Regions from separate parts of the Clostridioides sp. ES-W-0016-02 genome, predicted to be linked through region 3. Evidence: riboswitches for the same ligand, from Rfam matches in the RefSeq annotation. Region 3 holds a riboswitch; each other region holds the start of a gene.

Region 1 (6,937 bases), 1.6 Mb from region 3:
AAATTCAGTATAACACAGCAAAAATATTAGTTCAACATAATAATACAAATTTTATATTTTAATCCAGCTAACTTTACTCCAATGATGCACCTTTTTTCGAATTTTCAAGATAAGATTTAAGTATAACAGCCCTTATATTTTCATACTTTATTGAATCTGGAAGTTTTCTTTTTATGTTATTTAAATTTTCATAACCTACTTCTTCACATACTTCTAAAATCATCTTCCTTTCATCTTCACTATAAAAATTTTCTAAATCTAATGTAAATGATATACTTTGCCCATCTTTTAAATAATCATATACATATCCAATAACTGTAGATAGGGAGACTTCTATTTCTTGACTTACACTTTGTATATCCTTACCTTGATTTAACAAATCTAGTGCTATTTCATTGTTTTTTCTGCTTTCTCCATCTAGTATCAATTTTCTTTTTTTCTTTTTCTCCCAAGTAACATCAATACTATTTTCTTTTACATAATGTTTAACTTCATCTAAAATACTAGCCCCATACTTTTCAATTTTTACTTCACCTATACCAGAAATATCCTTTAATTGTTCTTTATCAATAGGATATCTTCCACTTATTTCTTTCAAAGCCTTATTAGTTAAAATCATGTATGGAAGTAATTTTTCTTTTTTAGCATATTCTTCTCTAATATTTATTAGCCTTTCATATAAAGCTTTATCTGTATTAACTTCAAGAAATTCACTATTGACATTTATTAAATCGACATTTTTTTCTTTGTCTTTTTTATCTATATTGTTTTTTTCGACATATTCTTTGATTAGTGTTTCAAAATCTTCACCATATTTTTGATATTTAATTTCTCCTACTCCAGATATATTTAGCATTTCTTCTTTATTGACTGGATAACTACTAGACATAGCTCTAAGTGTTCCATCTCCAAAAACCATATATGGAGCTATTCTTTCTTCACTTGCAATTAAGTGTCTTAATTCTCTTAAAGCACTATATAATTCATCTTCTATTTCTAGAGATTTTGTCATTACAATTTCCTTAAATTCTACCTTTACCTCGCCCTTCAAAACTTTCATAGACATATCATTTAATCTTATAGTTGGGTAACTTCCTCTGTTTCCGCTACCTAAAGTTTCGACTAAATCTAAAAAACCATGAGAAACTAATGTATTTATAAAATTCTTCAAGTCTTCACTTGAATAATCTCTCATAATATTATATGTAGACAAAGTATCTAAACCAAGTTGTAAAATTTTTTTGTTTTTAGACCCTCTAAGTACATCTACAATAGTAGTAACACCATAACTTCTTTTCATTCTAGCTACACATGAAATAACTTTTTGAGCATCTATAGTTTTATCCACTATTTCTCCTTCAACTAAACAATTACTACAGTTATTACAGTTTTCTATATAATTTTCTCCAAAGTAATTTAATATTGTCCTCCTATAGCATGAATTACTATAAACTAAATCAATCATATGCTGAAGTTTTTTATGTTGAAATAATTTTCTTTCAGGATTTTCAACACCAATATCTATTAAATATTTTTGTATATGTACATCTCCTGGAGAAAATAAAAGTATACATTCACTTTTTTCTCCATCCCTACCAGCTCTCCCTATTTCTTGGTAGTAATTTTCTACACTTTGAGGCATATTGTAGTGTATAACCCATCTTATATTGGGCTTATCAATACCCATCCCAAATGCATTTGTTGCTATCATTATATCTATATTATCATTTATAAAATCTTCTTGATTCTTATTTCTTTCATTTTTAGATAAACCTGCATGGTATTTTGATACAGATATATTTCTCTTTGCCAAACCATTATAAATATTTTCAACTTCTTTTCTAGTAGCTGTATATATAATTCCAGACTCATTTTTATGATTTTGAATATAGTCTAAAATATATTTATTTTTACTAGATGATTTCACTATATTTATTGCTAGATTTTCTCTATCAAACCCTGTTATGTAACAATCTGGACTCTCTAAACACAATAAATTTATTATATCAGCTCTTACCTCTTCTGATGCAGTAGCTGTAAAGGCTGTGACTATAGGTCTTTTAGACAAACTATTGATAAACGTAGAAATCCTTCTATAACTCAGTCTAAAATCATGTCCCCATTGAGATACACAATGTGCTTCATCTATTGCAATTTGACTTATGTCATTATTATTTATTAGTTCAAGAAATTCTTGGGTATCTAATCTTTCTGGAGCAATATAAAGTATTTTATAAGTATTTTTTCTAATATTACTTAATATTTCATTAAATTCTTTGTTTCCCAATGAACTATTTATAAAAGCAGCATTGATTCCCATGGCTTTTAAAGCATCTACTTGGTCTTTCATAAGAGATATAAGTGGTGAAATCACTACTGTCATCCCATCTAATATCAATGCTGGAAGTTGATAACATATAGATTTTCCTCCTCCAGTTGGCATTATAGCTAATACATCTTTTTTATTCAAAATAGAATTTATTATGGACTCTTGGCCTTTTCTAAAACTTGTATATCCATAGTATTTTGATAATATTTCTAAAGGTTTTTTATTCATATATTTCTCTCCCAATTCAAATTAATTAAACTTCTTTTCTGATTATGTTCAAATTTTTATTTTTATATTCACAATCGCATTATTCCAAAGTTTCTAGCTGTTATATATTATATATTAACATATATTTTTAAAAAAATAGTTTGCAAAGTAAAATAATTTATGATACATTCTAAATATAAATTTAATACTTAATCTTCGGGGTAGGGTGAAATTCCCAATCGGCGGTATAGCCCGCGAGCTGAGTTAAAACTTGGTTGATTTGGTTAAATTCCAAAGCCGACAGTAAAGTCTGGATGGAAGAAGATATATACTAAATAAGTGTTTTTGTAGAGCCGTTTTGCTATACATTTATACAATATTTATTGTAGATTATTCTAAACCCCGAGTTAATTCTCGGGTTTTTTTGTTTGAAAATTATCTAAGTTTAAATAGGAGGTGTAAATATTGTGAAATTTATAAGTCAAAAAGAGAAAGATATTTATTATATGAAAAAAGCTATTGAATTAGCTAAAAATGGAGAAGGTTTTGTAAATCCAAATCCATTAGTGGGATGTGTAATCGTTAAAGATGATGACATAATAGGTAAAGGATATCATGAGAGATTTGGCTCTAATCACGCTGAAATAAATGCTATAAATAGTGCTAATCAAAGTTTAAAAGACACTACCCTTTATGTAAATTTAGAACCCTGTTCTCATTATGGCAAAACACCTCCTTGTGTAGATAAAATTATTCAAAATAAGATTAAGAGAGTCGTAATATCTACATTAGACCCAAATCCAATCGTTTGTGGTAATGGAGTAAAAAAACTAAGAGACAATAACATTGATGTTACTGTAGGTATATTAGAAAAAGAAGCAAAACAATTAAATGAAATATTTTTTTACTATATAAAAACAAAAAAACCTCTTTGTATTGTAAAATCAGCAGTAAGTTTAGATGGCAAGATTGCCACAAAATCGCTAGAATCAAAATGGATATCTAATGAATCATCAAGATATCTAACTCATAAGTATAGAAATAAATATCAAGGTATAATGGTTGGGATAAACACAGTTTTAAATGATAATCCATTGCTAACTTGCAGACTTAACCAAGAAAATGTATCTCACCCTGTAAGAATAATAATAGACACAAACTTAAAATTGCCAGTTGATAGCAAATTAGTTAAAGATAAAAACAATAAAACTATAGTTTTTACGTGTTGTGAAGATAGTGAAAAATCATTAGTTCTAAGAAAAAATAATATTGAAGTAGTACTTTCTCCTAAAAAAAATAATATGGTAGATTTAGAATTTGTAATGTATAAATTAGGAGAATTAAAAATTGATTCTGTTTTAGTTGAAGGTGGTGCTACACTTAATGACAGTCTATTTAGAAACAATTTAGTTGACAAAGTCAAATTGTTTTTATCACCTAAAATTATAGGTGGAAAAGATGCTCCTACTTTCGTTTCTGGAGATGGAATAGATTACTTATCAGATGCTATACAATTAGAAATTAAGAATGTAACTTTAATAGATGGCGATATTTTGGTAGAGTCTGATGTTTTAAATTAAATTTATAAATATACACGTCTAGGAGGTTAAAATGTTTACTGGCATAGTAGAAGAAGTTGGAATACTTAGAAAAATTACTGCTAATGGCAAAAGTGGAAAAGTCACCATACAATCAAATAAAATACTAGATGGTACAAATCTTGGAGATAGTATTGCTGTAAATGGAGTTTGCTTAACTGTTTCAAGTTTAGGTAAAAATGAATTTACTGCTGATGTCATGATGGAAACAGTCCGTTCCACAAATTTAAGTTCATTAAATCCAAGTGATGAAGTAAATCTTGAAAGAGCTATGAGCCTTTCTTCTAGATTTGGTGGACACCTAGTAACAGGTCATGTTGATAGTAAAGGTACTATTTGTAAATTTGAAAAAGATGAAAATGCAGTTTTAATAAGCATACAACCGTCCAAAGAACTTTTATCAACAATGATACACAAAGGTTCTGTTGCTATTGATGGTGTAAGTCTAACTATAGCTTATTTAGATGATGAGATATTTAAGGTTTCGGTTATACCTCATACTAAATTTAAGACTACTCTCTTGACAAAGAATATTGGAGACTTTGTCAATTTAGAAAGTGATGTAATTGGAAAGTATATTAATAATTTTCTTGTAAAAAACTACAAGGAATTAAATTCTAATAGTAGTAACTATAAATCAAATATAGATAAAGAATTTTTATTTAAAAATGGTTTTTAAAAATAATAAAAGGAGTGAATTACATGTTTAACACTATTAAAGAAGCTATTAATGATATCAAAAATGGAAAAATGGTAATCGTAGTTGATGATGAAAGCAGAGAAAATGAAGGAGATTTATTGATGGCAGCTGAAATGGCTACACCTGAGACAATAAACTTTATGGCTACATATGGTAGGGGCCTTATTTGTCTTCCTGCTACTGAAGAAAAATTTAAAAGTCTAAATATACCTCTTATGGTTAAAGAAAATACAGACACATTTCAAACTGCATTTACTGTCACTATAGATGGAATAGATACTTTAACAGGTATATCTGCATATGAGAGAGCTGAAACTGTCAAACTATTCTGTAATGAAAGTTCCACAAGTAAAGATTTTAAAACACCTGGACATGTATTTCCATTAATAGCAAAAACTGGAGGTATCCTAGTTAGAGATGGTCACACAGAAGCTTCTGTAGACCTTGCTAGACTTGCAGGATTTAAAGAAATTGGTCTTATCTGCGAAATAATGAAAGATGATGGTACAATGGCAAGAGTTGATGATTTAATGATATTTAAAGAAAAACATAATTTAAAAATAATTACTATAAAAGACTTGATAGAATATCGAAAAAGAAATGAAACCACTATAGAAAAAATTTCTAGTGCTTTTCTTCCAACAAAATATGGAAATTTTGAAATAATAGGATATAAAGATATTTACTCAAATGAAGAACACATTGCCCTTACTTATGGAAATGTAAATGAAGAAAATACACTAGTCAGACTTCATTCTGAATGTTTAACAGGTGATGTATTTCATTCTTTAAAATGTGATTGTGGGCTACAGTTAGAAACTTCTATGAAAAAAATTGTAGAAAATGGAAGTGGTGTTTTAATTTATATGAAACAGGAAGGCAGAGGTATTGGGCTTTTAAATAAAATTAAAGCTTATAAACTTCAAGAAGAAGGTTATGATACTGTTGAAGCAAATTTAATGCTTGGATTTGAAGAAGATATGAGGGATTTTTATATCGCTGCTCAGATATTAAAAAATTTACATATAAAAAGTATAAACCTTTTAAGTAATAATCCTGACAAAATAAATCAATTAGAAAAATATGGAATAAAAATTGAACATAGAGTTCCTATTAATGAAGAAATTAATGATTTTAATAAATTATATCTGAAAACTAAGAAGGATAAAATGGGACATCTATTAGATATTATATAGCTAATGGTATTTAATTTTTATTCTACTAAGTAATTTTTATTACAATAATATGCATATATACTAAAAATATAGATTTATAACCTAAATAAAATTGGAGGAAATAAAAATGATATATGAAGGAAAACTTATTGGAAAAGATTTAAAAATAGGTATAATAAACTCTCGTTTTAATGAATTTATAACATCAAAACTTTTATCTGGTGCTCAAGATTGCCTTTTAAGACACGATGTTACTCAGGAAAATATAGAAGTGGTTTGGGTACCTGGAGCTTTTGAGATTCCTCTCGTTGCTCAAAAAATGTCTAAGAGTGGTAAGTATGATGCTATAATATGTTTAGGATGTGTTATAAGAGGTGCTACTTCTCATTATGATTATGTATGTAGCGAAGTATCTAAAGGCATTGCAAAAGTATCTTTGGATAATGAATTACCTGTTATATTTGGAATAGTAACAACAGAAAATATTGAACAAGCTATTGAAAGAGCTGGCACAAAAGCTGGAAATAAAGGATATGATTGTGCTATGAATGCACTAGAAATGGCAAACCTATTTAAGGTTCTAGATTAAATACCTTTATTGATTAAATAGTGGAAATTAAAATAGAGACTATAAAATACTATTAAGTACCAATATGGCAAAGCATACTTGTCTTTTGGTACTTAATAATTTTAAAGATAATTATCTATTTGAACAACCTTACCCATATCTTCATATTCATTAGAAATACCAACACTATTCACGTATATTTTGAAATTAGAATATATACAATCATTATGTAAATTTTTAAGGACACAAGATAGATTTTTAGTGTTAAATTCCCTGTAATCTAGGAAATATAAGTTAATAATAAAAAATACTTTTAAAAGCTTAAAATAACTACAAATATAAATCTAAATATAAAATACC
Region 2 (6,937 bases), 590 kb from region 3:
TTACTTCCAAAACAAATTAAAGAGCATGCTTTAAAAGAGAATTTTGTAAAAATGGATGATGAAACTTTAAGAAGCATAATAAATCATTATACAAGAGAAGCTGGAGTAAGAACATTAGAAAGAACTATTGGTAAAGTTTGTAGAAAAATTGCCAAAAAATATGTTGAGGACCCAACACTTGAAGAAGTTGTTGTAAATAAGTCTGACTTAGAAAAATATCTTGGAAAAGATATGTTTAAATACCAACTTGCAGAGCTTAATCCTCAAATAGGGCTTGTAAATGGACTTGCATGGACAGCAGTTGGTGGAGTTACCCTTGAAGTAGAGGTAAATGTGCTTAAAGGAAAGGGTGAAATTGTATTAACTGGAAAACTAGGAGATGTTATGAAAGAATCTGCTAAGACAGGTATTTCTTATATAAGATCAATAGTGGACAAGTTTGATATAGACCCTGATTTTTATAAAACTAATGATATTCATATACACATCCCAGAAGGTGCTGTTCCAAAAGATGGACCATCAGCTGGTATAACTATGGCACTTGCAGTGATTTCAGCACTTACTAAGAGACCTGTACCAGGTAATATAGCTATGACAGGAGAAATAACTTTAAGAGGTAGAGTGTTAGCTGTAGGAGGAGTTAAGGAAAAACTATTAGCAGCTCATAGAGCTGGCATAACAAAAGTTCTAATTCCTAAAGAGTGTGAAGCTGATTTAGATGAGATACCAGAAAATGTAAAAGAAAAGATGGAGTTTGTACTTGTAGAGCATATGGATGAAGTATTAGAACAAGCTTTATTAAAGAGTGGTGAAAAAAATGAAAATTAGAAGTTCAGAGATAACTATGAGTGCTGTGAATAAATCACAGTATCCAGCAGAAGGTATCCCAGAGATAGCTCTGGCTGGTAGGTCAAATGTTGGAAAATCATCAATAATAAATACATTACTTAATAGAAGAAACTTTGCTAGAACTAGTCAAACACCAGGAAAAACTAGAACTATAAATTTTTATCTTATAAATAACGAATTTTATTTTGTAGACCTTCCAGGATATGGGTATGCTAAAATAGCCAAATCTGAAAAAGAAAAATGGGGAGGTATAATGGAACGATATCTAGAAAGTAGACAAGAATTATGTTCTATATTCCTACTTGTAGATATTAGACATGAACCTACAGCAGACGATAAACTTATGTACGAATGGATAAAACATTTTGGATATAACTGTGTAGTTATTGCAACTAAGGCAGACAAAATATCTAGAGGACAATATCAAAAGCATATAAGTATTATAAGAAAGAAATTGCAAATGGAGAGTAGTGAAAAAGTAATTCCTGTTTCTTCGCTAAAAAAGACTGGTGTTGAAGAACTTTGGGAAGAAATTGTAAGTCAATACAATCAACATGGATATGAAATAACAGTAGATTAATTTTAAGTGTTTATATATATTAAAATCAAATAAAGGATGCCTCAAAATGTTTTTAAGGGAAATTTTGTGGCATCCTTGTTGTTTATAAGCAATAAATATCGGTAATTATTGTTAGAAATTAATAAAATTAATAAAATTAGTGTAAATTAGTTTGTTTAAAGATTTACTGACTTATATAATTAGTAATGAATTTTGACTAAGAAGTAGATTTTTCTGTCTTTCTCATAAAGCAAACGGTAAGTATGAGTCCTATAAAGCATACTGATGCTGCAATCCAGTAAGATTGATTACTAGCCGCAACATAAGCTAGTGTATGACTTGTAGACTTTTGATGATATGTAAGTCTTTGTGCAAAGAAACTACTGAAAAAGGCTGTTCCAAGAGCAAATGACAAATTACGAACAGTTGCAAGAAAACTTCCCCCATATCCTTGTTTTTGAGGAGGAACGTCTGCCAAGATACTACTATTGTTTGGTGAACTAAAAGAACCTAATCCAAAGCCAAAAATAATTAAGCATAGAATCAAAAGATATAATGGAGAATCAGCTTTTAAAAGTGCCATTCCAACCAGAGCAATAGTCATAAATGAAAAAGATACAGTCAGAATATTTTTTGCACCATGTTTGTCAGAAAGAGAACCGGAAATAGGTGCTATAAGTACCATAATAAGTGGATGAACAGTCATGACAGAACCAGCCATCATAGGAGATAAATTTTTTAGTTGTTCTAGATAAAAAGGAAGTAGAAAAGATACTGCCATTTGAGGAAAATAACAAGCTATTCCAATAATATTGCCTATAGTGAAATTTCTATTTTTAAACAAAGGTAAATCAATAAAACTTTGTTCAAATTTTACTTCTCTTAATACCAACATAAAAAATGCTATAATTGCTACTATTCCTAGATACCATTTTGTATTTCCTTCTCCATTCATTGCAAGTAAGATAAGTGTGGTACAAGATGAAAATAATAGAAGTCCTGGAATATCGAAACTTTTGTTTTGTTCATCTAAAATAGGTTTTGGTAGAAATTTTATTCCAAGAAAGACTGCTATAATACCAATAGGTATATTGATTATGAAGATAGAAGGCCATCCAAAGTGTTCTAAAAGTATTCCACCAATTACAGGACCACTCATATTCCCTATACCAACTACTGCTCCAGTAATTCCTATAGCCTTTCCCTTCTCATTTGCTGGAAATGCATTAGAAACTATACCAAGTCCAGTTGCCATTAAAATACTTGCTCCAATTGCTTGAAATATTCTTGATAAAATCAATGTTGTTAGGTTATTAGATATACTACATAGAAAGGAACCTATTGTAAATACAAAAAATCCTAACGTATATAGATAATTTGAACCCACCTTATCGCCAAGTTTCCCAAAAAACAACATAGTAGCTGTTACAACCAACATATAAGCTGTAACTACCCATTGGATTTGCGACATATTAATTTTAAAGTCGGCAGCAATTGTAGGATTTGCGATATTTAGTATACTTCCATCAAGAGTAGACATAAATACACCAATACAGATGATAATTAATACTATCCATTTTTGTTTCACTGATAACACCCCAATCTTTTACATAGTAGATTTTGTTTTATAAGTACAGTATAGTTACAAAATAAACAACAAAAAAGCACCTATGTTTTAGGTACCTTAGAATATGTTTATTTTCATGAATAAATGCGGTAGTTGAAGGATTTGTATAGATTACTCATGTAAAATTACATAAAGGTACTCGTATACTATTTTCTTCTACCATCCAGATTTTACTGTCGGCTTTGGAATTTGACCAAATTCTGCCATAAGGCTCGCGGGCTTTTACCGCCGATAGGGAATTTCACCCATTTCTGAAGAAAAACAGATGTATTTTTTAATTTTATTTTAACATAAAATAACAATCGAGACAATTAGATTTAAGCAATACAGACAGCTACACCACAATATAGAAGGTTTTATTATACTTTTGGACAAAACCTAAATTAGAGTATAATAATAGATTGAAATTAAGTAAAATAAGTTATTGTCATTGCTGAATGATAAGTTTTATATTTAGTAAAAGCATAAAGCTGTAACAAAACTCGTATAATATTAATATCTTAATTAAGAGGTATGGTAAATTATGAGGAGGCGCTAATATGGAAGGAAAGATAAAAAAGGCATTTCCAGGTGGAAACACATCACAAGGCTCATATTCTTTTTTTGACTATATAATTCCGGAAAATGTAAAAAGAGTTTTTTGTTTAAAGGGTGGACCTGGAGTAGGAAAATCCTCACTAATGAAAAAAATTTATAAAGAGTTTTTGCATAGAGGATATGATATTGAATTATATCATTGCCCTTCTGACCCAAGTTCGTTGGATGGTGTAGTTATAAAGAAACTAGGCGTGGTACTTATGGATGCAACTGCTCCACATACTGTAGACCCTAAACTCCCAGGTGCTTTGGACGAGATAATTAATTTAGGAGATTACTGGAATACAGAGGAGTTAGAAAAAAATAGACAAGAAATTTCAAACTATGATAAAGATATTAGTAATGCTTTTAAAAGAGCATTTAAATTTTTAAAATCAGCAGAGCCAATTTTTAGAGATATCGAGGAAAAATATTCTGACTGTATGGACTATGGAAAAGTAAATTTAGTTACAGAAGAATTTATAAAAAGATTATTTGATGGAGTAGATAGTACAGGAAAGTTAAAGAAAGAAAAGCATTTATTTGGCTCAGGGATAACTCCTGTAGGATGCTTAGATTATACAGAACATATTTTAAAGGATGTAGGGAAGGTTTATTATTTATCAGGGGAAATAGGCTCTGGGAAAACTACACTTTTGAGTAAAGTGTACAAAAAAGCAATTGAGAAAGGTTTGAATGTAGAAGTTTATCACTATCCGCTTATTCCTGAAAAAATTGAAACTATATTATTAACTGATTTAGATATAGGAATAACTATAAGCAGTACTTTTAAAGATGAAGATACAATTGATTTGAATCAATTTTTAAATAGAGAAAAATTACTTAAATACGAAGAAGATATTAAATTTGATGAGAAAGTTTTAGATGACTTAATTTGTTGGTCAATTTTAAATCTTAAGAGAGCTAAATCAAAACATGATATTATAGAAAGTTACTATAGTCCGAATATGAGATTTGATGAAGTAGGAAAATTGAGAGATGAATTAGTTAAGAGAATCTCAAAATATGAGGAAAATATATAAAGTATGTCTGTTTAAAATTAATATTAACTAGTATATATAATCAACAGCAAACTGCTATGGCTTTGAAGCTATGGCAGTTTGCTGTTTTTTGCTATAATTTAAACAGATAAATCTTTGCACAAAAAGACAAGAAAATTTAGAAAATTTATTATAAAATATGGGGGTACATATGAAATGGCTAGATGGATTACAACAATCTATTGATTATATTGAAGAAAATATTTTAGAAAAGTTAGATTATGAATATTTAGCAAGGTATACAAATATGTCAGTGTTTTATTATCAACGAATGTTTAGTGTATTAGTAGGTATATCTGTTGGTGAATATATTAGGAATAGACGATTAACACTAGCTGGGCTTGAATTAACTACTTCAAATAGTAAAATCATAGACATAGCTTTTAAATATGGTTACGAAACAGCAGAAAGCTTTACTAAAGCCTTTGTTAGATTTCATGGAATAACGCCATCTATTGCTAGAAAAGGAAATTCAAGCCTAAAATCATTTAGCAAGATAACATTAAAAATATCTTTAGATGGAGGAAATATTTTAGATTACAAAATTGTCGATGAGGGAGAATTTTCAGTAATTGCTTTAAAAAAACAATTTTCGAAAGATGAAGATGTATTTAGAAAACAAATACCAAGGTTTTGGCAAGACTTGTTTAAGAGTAGTTTGTATAGAGAACTAATTTCTTATGTAAAAGAAAACACTATTACAAAAGGTGGGATTTTAGGAATAGATGAAATGGCAGTTTCACAAAACAAACAATTATTTAATTATTATGCAGCTGTTGAGACAGATGAAAAACCTAAAAATGATAAATTTACCTTATTTAAAATACCTTCTCATAAGTGGGCTATTTTTAAGTGTACAGGTGCCATGCCAAATTCTATTCAAAACTTATGGGTAAAAATATATAGTGAGTTTTTCCAATGCTCTAGCTATGAACCAGTTGCTGATTTCAATTTTGAACTTTACCTTGAAGGAGATAGTAATAAAGATGATTATGTTAGTGAAATTTGGGTTCCAATAAAAAATAGGAGGAGTTTATGAAAAAATGTAGAGTATCTGAGATAACAGCTTATTTTAATGCAGATGTGGAAACAGTTTGGAATATAGTTACAGACAATCGTGATTATAAATGGAGAAGTGATATAAGTAAAATTGAAGTATTCGATGATGGAAGTACTTTTATTGAGTACAATAAGGATGGAAACAGTACAAAATTTACTGTTACAGAAAAAACTAAAAATAAGCTTTATAAATTTAACATGGAAAATAAATTTTTCTATGGTAATTGGCAAGGTGAATTTTTTGAAGAGAATGAAAAAACTAAAATAGTGTTTATAGAAAATATATATGTTAAAAATCCTATTATAAAAGTTTTATCTTATCTCTTTATGAATTTAAAAAAAATACAAATACAATATGTTAAAGACTTAAAAAGAAAATTAAATGAGATGTAAAATATTAATACTTTGTATACATATAGATTTATTATAATTAAATTATATTGGAGAAATATTTTAATTTATAAATAAAAAGGAAATGAACTAGTAAAAACTCATTTCCTTTTTCTATTTTAGATTTTAATAGATTTATATTTACAATTACATTTTCTAAAGCATTAATTTTATTATATTTAAAAATTGGAAATAGAAAAAACTATTTTTAAGGCGACTTAAGTTATTTTTTTCTTCTACAGCAAAATCCAATGTACCCATATATTCGATGTTAGTAGGGTAGGGGCATAAGTATAATGTATGATATTATATACTAAAGATGAATTTTAACATATAACTTTGATATAATAAGCATATGTAAATGTTTAATATTTAATTAAAGAAAATTATCATATAAAAATAAATTTGTAAGGAGTAATACAGTATGAAAAAACAATATGTGTTTATAATACTAGCAAGTACTATTTTAGGTATGCTTGTTGGAACCATATTTAGAGATTATAGCAATGAAGAAACAGTTTATACAAGTAAGGATAAGTCAATAAGAAAAGAAATAAGAATAACAAGAAAATCTATAAAAGAATTGGCAAAAGAGAAAGACAAATTAGATAAAGAAATTAATTCAATGAAGAAAAATCAAAAGAATTCTAATGAAATCTCTAACATAGAAAGTCTTAGGGAGAGTCTTTCATATTCAGATGTAAATGGTAGCGGAATAGTATTAAGTATAGATGCCATAGATGAAAAAACAGGAAACATTGCCAATAGCATAGACTACAATAAAATCCTTGTGAAAGTCATAAATGAATTAAAAGC
Region 3 (6,937 bases):
AAATAAGCTCTTGGAAATTCTATAGCATGCTTATTCCCTTTTTTAGCTAAATTATCAATAATAGGTCCTCCTGGATACCCCAAATTCATAGCCCTTGAAATCTTATCAAAGGCTTCTCCAGATGCATCATCTCTAGTCTTTCCTAAAATTTCATATTTACCATAATCTTTAACTTCTACTAAGTGAGTATGACCTCCAGATACTATTAATGTTATAAAAGGAGGTTTTAAATCTTTATGCTCTATATAGTTTGCACTTAGATGTCCTTCAATATGATTTACTCCTACAAGAGGAATATCCAATGTATATGCAAGTGCTTTAGCATAAGATAATCCTACTAATAAAGCCCCTACTAGTCCTGGGCCATATGTAACTGCAATGTGGTCTATATCATTAAATCCTATATTTGCCCCATCTAAAGCTTCTTGAACAACTATATCAATATTTTCAACGTGTTTTCTTGAAGCCACCTCTGGTACTACTCCGCCAAACTTTTTATGTGTTTCTATTTGAGTAGAGATTATGTTTGAAAGTACTTCTCTACCATTTTTTAAAACTGATGCAGCTGTTTCATCACAGCTACTCTCTATAGCTAATGTTATTATATCACCCATAAACTCTACACCTCTTTTAATTGATTCCACATTATAATTGCATCTTCTTTGTTATCATTATAGTATTCTTTTCTGATTCCACCCATTTTAAATCCATATTTTCTATATAGATTTTGTGCTATTTTATTTGATGCTCTAACTTCTAATGTCATAGACGCAATATTATTATCTTTACATAAATCAACTAATCTTTTTATTAACTTATCTCCTATTTTTTTGCCTCTATAGTCACTATGAACAGCCACATTATTTATATGACCTTCATCAAGTATAAGCCAAATTCCAACATATCCAACTACTTTTCCATCTAGTTTTGCTACTATATACTTTGCTACTTCATTAGATAACTCTTTTCTAAAAGATTCTTTTGACCAATAATCTTCAAAACAATTTTTTTCCACTTCAAAAACTTCATCTATATCTTTAATAGTCATTTCTTCTATTTTTACATCATCTATTATTTGTTTTGTATTATCTTTCATTATTTATCCTCTTCATTTTTTCGTCATATTGTACTTCGGCCTGAGATTTTCTGATATACATAGGGTTTATTGTATAACAAGTATGTACATCTATATTTTTACTATATTTATTTAGTGCTACAGAACATAAGCTTCCTGCTTTAGATACATTATGAGCTGGTGAAGGTATCTTTATATTTTTTACGTTTTCTAGCTCATCCTTATATTTATAAACAGCTTCTCCAACTATTATAAATTCTTCATCACTTGATTTAATTTCCTTTAGTAAAGTTTCAAATTCTACAACATCGACACTATCTAACTCTATTAACTCTCCATCTTCAAACTTATATTTAGCTGAATACACCTGATTTTTTTGTGCATCTAATATAGAGCATATTTTTCTTTCACATAAATTCATATTACCTGCTAAAGATTCTAAAGAATTTACTGCTATTATTGGTAGATTATTTACATGGGCTATAGCTTTTACTGTAGCCATACCTATTCTAAGACCTGTAAATGAACCAGGGCCTATACATATAGCTAACAAATCCATCTCTTTTATGTTTAAATCACTTATATCCAACATATTTTCTATCATTGGCATAAGCTTTTGTGAATGAGTTTTTTTGTTATTTACTGTAAACTCACAGATTAAATTATCATCTTCAACAACTGCTACACTTGCTGCCATAGAAGATGTATCTATACCTAATATCTTCATTATTTAATCAACTCCTCAACTATACTTTTATAATAATCTCCTTTTGGAGTTAATATCATTTCTCTTCCTTCATCTTTGTACCTTAATTCTATGTTTAAATATTCTTTTGGAAGTATATCTTCTATTAAATTACCCCATTCAATTATACAGATTCCATTTGAATTTATATATTCATCATATCCAATATCATACATTTCATCACTACTACCAATTCTATAAACATCAAAATGATACAAAGGTATTTTTCCTTCATATTCGTTTATTATAGTAAAAGTTGGGCTTGTTATATAATCATTTATACCTAATGAGTCTGCTAAGCTTTGTGTCATTGTGGTCTTTCCAGCTCCTAAATCCCCCACTAAACAAATTACACTACCTTCTTTTAATAATTTACCTAATTTATATCCTATTTCTCTAGTTTTACTTTCATTTTCTAAATATATTTTTGCCATTAATTCATCTCCATCTTGATATAATCGTCGTGTGAATTTATATCACTGCTTAATTAATTATAGTATAAGCCCCAACTATTATAAAGTACTTCTATTTATCTTTTTTGTTTATCTTTCAATATTGATGATTCTATTAAAACTTATATATAATCATCAATAGCAATCCTTACATATTCTTTTGCCTTACAATTTTGTTTCAGGGCTTCTTTACATATTTCCTCTGATTGCTCTTTTACATACTTGAGAGATTTATAATTTTCTTTTACTGCTTCAATGCACATTTTTTCTGTTTGATTCTTTATATACATAAGCATCTTTCCATTTTGTCTTACAATCTCTGTACATATCTCTTCTGTATAGTTATCTATGTAATTTAGTACATCTTTAATATTGTACTTTTTATCCAAGTATCTTATAGCTCTTATACATGTTTCTTCTGTCTTATTATTAACAAATTGTAGGCTTCTTCCATCTTGTTTAACTGCTTCTAAACATATTCTTTCTGTCTGCTGATTTACATATTGTAATGCCATACCATTTTGACTTACAGCTTCAATACACATTTTTTCTGTTTGGTTTTGTACATATTTAAGTGCTTTATAGTTTCGTTTTATTGCTTCTATACATAATTCTTCACTTTGTTCTCTAACATATGCAAGACACCTGCCATCTTTTTTAATTGCTTCTAAACATATTTTTCTTGTTTGAACCTCTAAAGCTTTTAATATACTTACAACATCTATATTAGAAGAACATCTTATTGCTTTTATAATAAGTTCTTCTGTTTGATTTCTTACATACTTAAGTGCATTGCAATCTTTTTTTATTGCTTCAAGGCATATATACTCAGTTTGTTCTTTTACATATTCAAGTGCTCTATAATTGTACCTTATAGCTTCTAAACATAATTCTTCTGTTTGCTCTTTTACATACTCCAAAGCTTTATAATTCTGTCTTATAGCTAAAATACACATACCATCTGTTTGATTATTTATATTTTCTAATTCATGATAGTCATACTTCACTCTTTCCATATTTTCAATATATTCATTCGTAATATACTTTAAAGAATCTCCTAACATTTTACTATCAATGCCTATATGAATATTTTCCCAATCACTATTAAAATAATACCCTTTATCGTCTAAAAATACTTTTTTCATTTTTTTACATACTTTCATAAATCTACTCTCCTATCATCATTAAATTAGTTATTATTAAGAATTACAATTCAAAACATTATTTATTCTTAATAATAACTTTATTTTTTGTCTATTATGAATTCGCTCTGCATATTGTAGATACCTTTTTAGTATTTTAATAGTTAATCGTTTTAATTCTTCCTTTATTTTAAAAATTAAATCTGTCTAAATATTTCTTATTTTAAATACATTTTTTGATAAATTAATAAAGCCATAATGTATTTAATACATCAATCACAACATGAGACTGAAGTTATAAATAAATTATGGCTTTCCAATATATTTAATTTTAAAATTTTATATTTTCTTGTCTGATTATTTTTTTATTACATTTCCCATTTTTTTATAAAGTGGTAATGTTACTAAAGATATTATCACAGCTTTTAGTACATTAAATGGAGCTATCATCCAAATTACAAAAGTAAATAGGTCATGAATCTTAGGATTTATAGCTGAACCTAACCCTATTATAGCATCTAGTCCCATAAATTGACCATAAAGTGGTAACATTACAAAGTAATTTAACACTGAGCCAATTATAGTCATAGCTATTGTTCCTAATACAAATCCAATTAATATGCCTTTTAAATCTTTACTTTTCTTATATGAATAACAAAGTATCATTACATAAGAACCACCAATTAATATATTTGCAAACTCTCCTACTCCTCCAGTTGTTGTTGCTGTAATCGCTTGTAGTATATTTTTTACTACAACTATTCCAAATCCAACTAATGGTCCTAAAGACATCCCTCCAAATATTGCTGGAATATCTGATAAGTCAATTTTTAAGAAATCTGGAAATATACCTGGTATTGGTGCTTGAATAAACATTAGTAAATAAGATATTGCTGATAAAATTGACATTACTACTAAAGTTCTTGTTGAAATCATATTACTTCTTTTTGCTGTACTTTGCATAATTATTATCCTCCTAATAAATATATTTATATTTTTTTAGGAAAAACAAAAAACTCGAAGACCTTATCTTCGAGTTTTTATGGATATAGTTTAAACAAACTAAAATAAACTTATTTATATTCCATAAATATCTTCTCTCATCCAGACTTTACTGTCGGCTTTGGAATTTCACCAAATCAACCACATAAGTAGTTCGCGGGCTATACCGCCGGTAGGGAATCTCACCCTGCCCCGAAGATCTTCTTTGATTTTTTAATTTTCCTTACACTCTTATATTAGTTAATTTTTTAATAATTGTCAAGTTATTTTTTTTCATACACTACTTTCCCATTTATTATAGTGTAAAGTACATTACTTTGAATCTCTAGTGGAGAATTATCCCAAATTACTATATCTGCATCTTTACCAACTTCTATAGAACCTACTCTATCTTCAATTCCTAGAGTCTTAGCTGGATTTATTGTAATGGATTCTATTGCTTTTTCTTCTTTCATTCCATGCTTAACTGCTATCCCTGCACATATTGGAAGATATTGAACTGGTATTACTGGATGGTCTGTCATTATACATACATCGAGTCCTGCATTTGAAAGTATTCCAGCTGTATTAAACGTTAAATTTCTAAGTTCAAATTTAGACCTTTCTGATAATGATGGCCCTACTATTACAGGAAATCCTTCTTCCAATACCTCCTCCACTATAAGATGACCTTCTGTACAATGGTCTAATGTAAGCTTTAAATTAAACTCTTTTGCAATCCTTATGGCTGTGAACATATCATCAGCTCTATGGGCATGTGCTTTAAAAGGAATTTCTCCTCTTAAAACGGGTATTAAACTTTCCATTTTTATATCATATTCAGGTTTTTCACAATCTTCATCATCATGACTTTCATACAGGTCGACTTCCTCTAAATATTCTTCTGCTTTTTTAAGATTCTCTCTAAGTAATGAAGCTATTGCCATTCTAGTTTGTGGAGATTTATCATCTTGACCATAACAGCTTTTTGGATTTTCTCCAAAGGCTATTTTAGACGCTACTGGATTTTTTATTACCATTTTATCAATTCTTTTCCCATAGGTCTTTATAGCTATACATTGACCTCCCATAACATTTGCACTTCCAGGAGTTGTACATACAGAAGTTATACCACCTTCAAAAGCTTCTTTAAATGTTCTGTCCATTGGATTAATCCCATCTATAGGATTTAATTGTGGTGTTATTGGGTCAGTTTCTTCATTTCCATCTGCTCCTTCAAATCCTATACCATCTTCCCACAATCCTAAATGAGTATGGGCATCTATAAACCCTGGAAACACAAATTTACCACTTGCATCTATTACCTCTACATCTAAAGGTGCTATTAAGTCTTTTCCTATCTCTATTATTTTTCCTTGATCTATAAGTATATCTCCCTGAATTATTCCATTTGTTATGGTATTTATGCTACCATTTTTTATAAAAACCATTCATTTTCCTCCTGATTTTCAATACTATACTAACTATTTTAAATATTATCTCTTACAATCTCATTTCATAATTTCTTAAATTTTTTATTATGCTACTTACATTTATAATTGTTACACATAAGTATCATAACTAAACATAAATTAACCTATTTTTTCATTGATAATGCAACTCTTTTTTTATTTAAATCAATTCCAATTACTTTTACATCTACTATATCACCTACTGTAACAATACTCATAGGGTCTTTTACAAAGCTATTACTCATTTCTGATTTATGAACTAGCCCATCATTTTTTATTCCAATATCTACAAATGCTCCAAAATCTACAACATTTCTTATTGTACCTTTTAAAGACATCCCTTCTTGTATATCTTCAATTTTTAGGACATCAGTTCTAAGTATAGGCTTTATTCCTTCTTCTCTTGGGTCTCTTCCTGGTTTTTTAATCTCAGCTATGATATCTCTTAAAGTAACTTGGCCTACTTCCAATTTTTCACTTAATTCTCTCAAACCAATTTCCTTAACTTTTTCATCTATTTCTTCTATATTTTTATTTTTTACATCATCCAAAGAATATCCTATTATTTCAATCATTTTTTTGCATATATCATAACTTTCAGGATGTACACCTGTATTATCTAGAGGATTCTTTCCATCTAAGATTCTCATAAATCCAGCACATTGAGTAAATGCTTGAGGGCCAAGTCTTTTTACTTTTTTCAGTTGTACTCTTGATGTAAAGTCTCCATTTTCTTCTCTATATGCTATTATATTTTTTGCGATAACCTTACTTATTCCTGCAATATGCTCTAATAGAGAATATGATGCAGTATTTAAATCTACTCCAACACTATTTACGGAATCCTCAACAACTCCATTTAATACTTCTTCTAATCTCTTCTTATTTAAGTCATGTTGATATTGGCCTACACCTATACTCTTAGGGTCTATTTTCACAAGTTCTGCTAAGGGGTCTTGTAGTCTTCTCGCTATAGATATAGCTCCTCTTATTGATACATTTATATCTGGATGTTCTTCATTTGCGAGTTCAGATGCTGAGTAAACTGATGCACCAGCTTCGCTGACTAT

Evidence for each region. A riboswitch is a leader RNA that binds a small molecule or an ion and turns the genes downstream of it on or off. The one in region 3 is predicted to bind FMN.
Region 1: linked by a shared signal. The riboswitch ahead of ribD (bifunctional diaminohydroxyphosphoribosylaminopyrimidine deaminase/5-amino-6-(5-phosphoribosylamino)uracil reductase RibD) and the one ahead of IC758_RS01315 (ECF transporter S component) in region 3 are both predicted to bind FMN.
Region 2: linked by a shared signal. The riboswitch ahead of IC758_RS17605 (MFS transporter) and the one ahead of IC758_RS01315 (ECF transporter S component) in region 3 are both predicted to bind FMN.

The regions. Positions count from the first base shown of each region.
Region 1 is NZ_CP061361.1:1,832,773-1,839,709, reverse strand. It holds gene recQ (DNA helicase RecQ) at 74-2,557, opposite strand; FMN riboswitch at 2,745-2,866, shown strand; gene ribD (bifunctional diaminohydroxyphosphoribosylaminopyrimidine deaminase/5-amino-6-(5-phosphoribosylamino)uracil reductase RibD) at 3,004-4,116, shown strand; gene IC758_RS08920 (riboflavin synthase) at 4,148-4,813, shown strand; gene IC758_RS08915 (bifunctional 3,4-dihydroxy-2-butanone-4-phosphate synthase/GTP cyclohydrolase II) at 4,837-6,030, shown strand; gene ribE (6,7-dimethyl-8-ribityllumazine synthase) at 6,137-6,598, shown strand.
Region 2 is NZ_CP061361.1:3,803,073-3,810,009, reverse strand. It holds gene lon (endopeptidase La) at 1-828, shown strand, start outside; gene yihA (ribosome biogenesis GTP-binding protein YihA/YsxC) at 818-1,429, shown strand; gene IC758_RS17605 (MFS transporter) at 1,626-2,996, opposite strand; FMN riboswitch at 3,183-3,298, opposite strand; gene IC758_RS17600 (ATP-binding protein) at 3,575-4,654, shown strand; gene IC758_RS17595 (AraC family transcriptional regulator) at 4,824-5,711, shown strand; gene IC758_RS17590 (SRPBCC family protein) at 5,708-6,124, shown strand; gene IC758_RS17585 (DUF881 domain-containing protein) at 6,546-6,937, shown strand, end outside.
Region 3 is NZ_CP061361.1:202,221-209,157, reverse strand. It holds gene tsaD (tRNA (adenosine(37)-N6)-threonylcarbamoyltransferase complex transferase subunit TsaD) at 1-614, opposite strand, end outside; gene rimI (ribosomal protein S18-alanine N-acetyltransferase) at 620-1,096, opposite strand; gene tsaB (tRNA (adenosine(37)-N6)-threonylcarbamoyltransferase complex dimerization subunit type 1 TsaB) at 1,086-1,802, opposite strand; gene tsaE (tRNA (adenosine(37)-N6)-threonylcarbamoyltransferase complex ATPase subunit type 1 TsaE) at 1,802-2,254, opposite strand; gene IC758_RS01320 (DUF4116 domain-containing protein) at 2,395-3,435, opposite strand; gene IC758_RS01315 (ECF transporter S component) at 3,772-4,377, opposite strand; FMN riboswitch at 4,503-4,620, opposite strand; gene IC758_RS01310 (amidohydrolase) at 4,680-5,846, opposite strand; gene IC758_RS01305 (Tex family protein) at 5,993-6,937, opposite strand, start outside.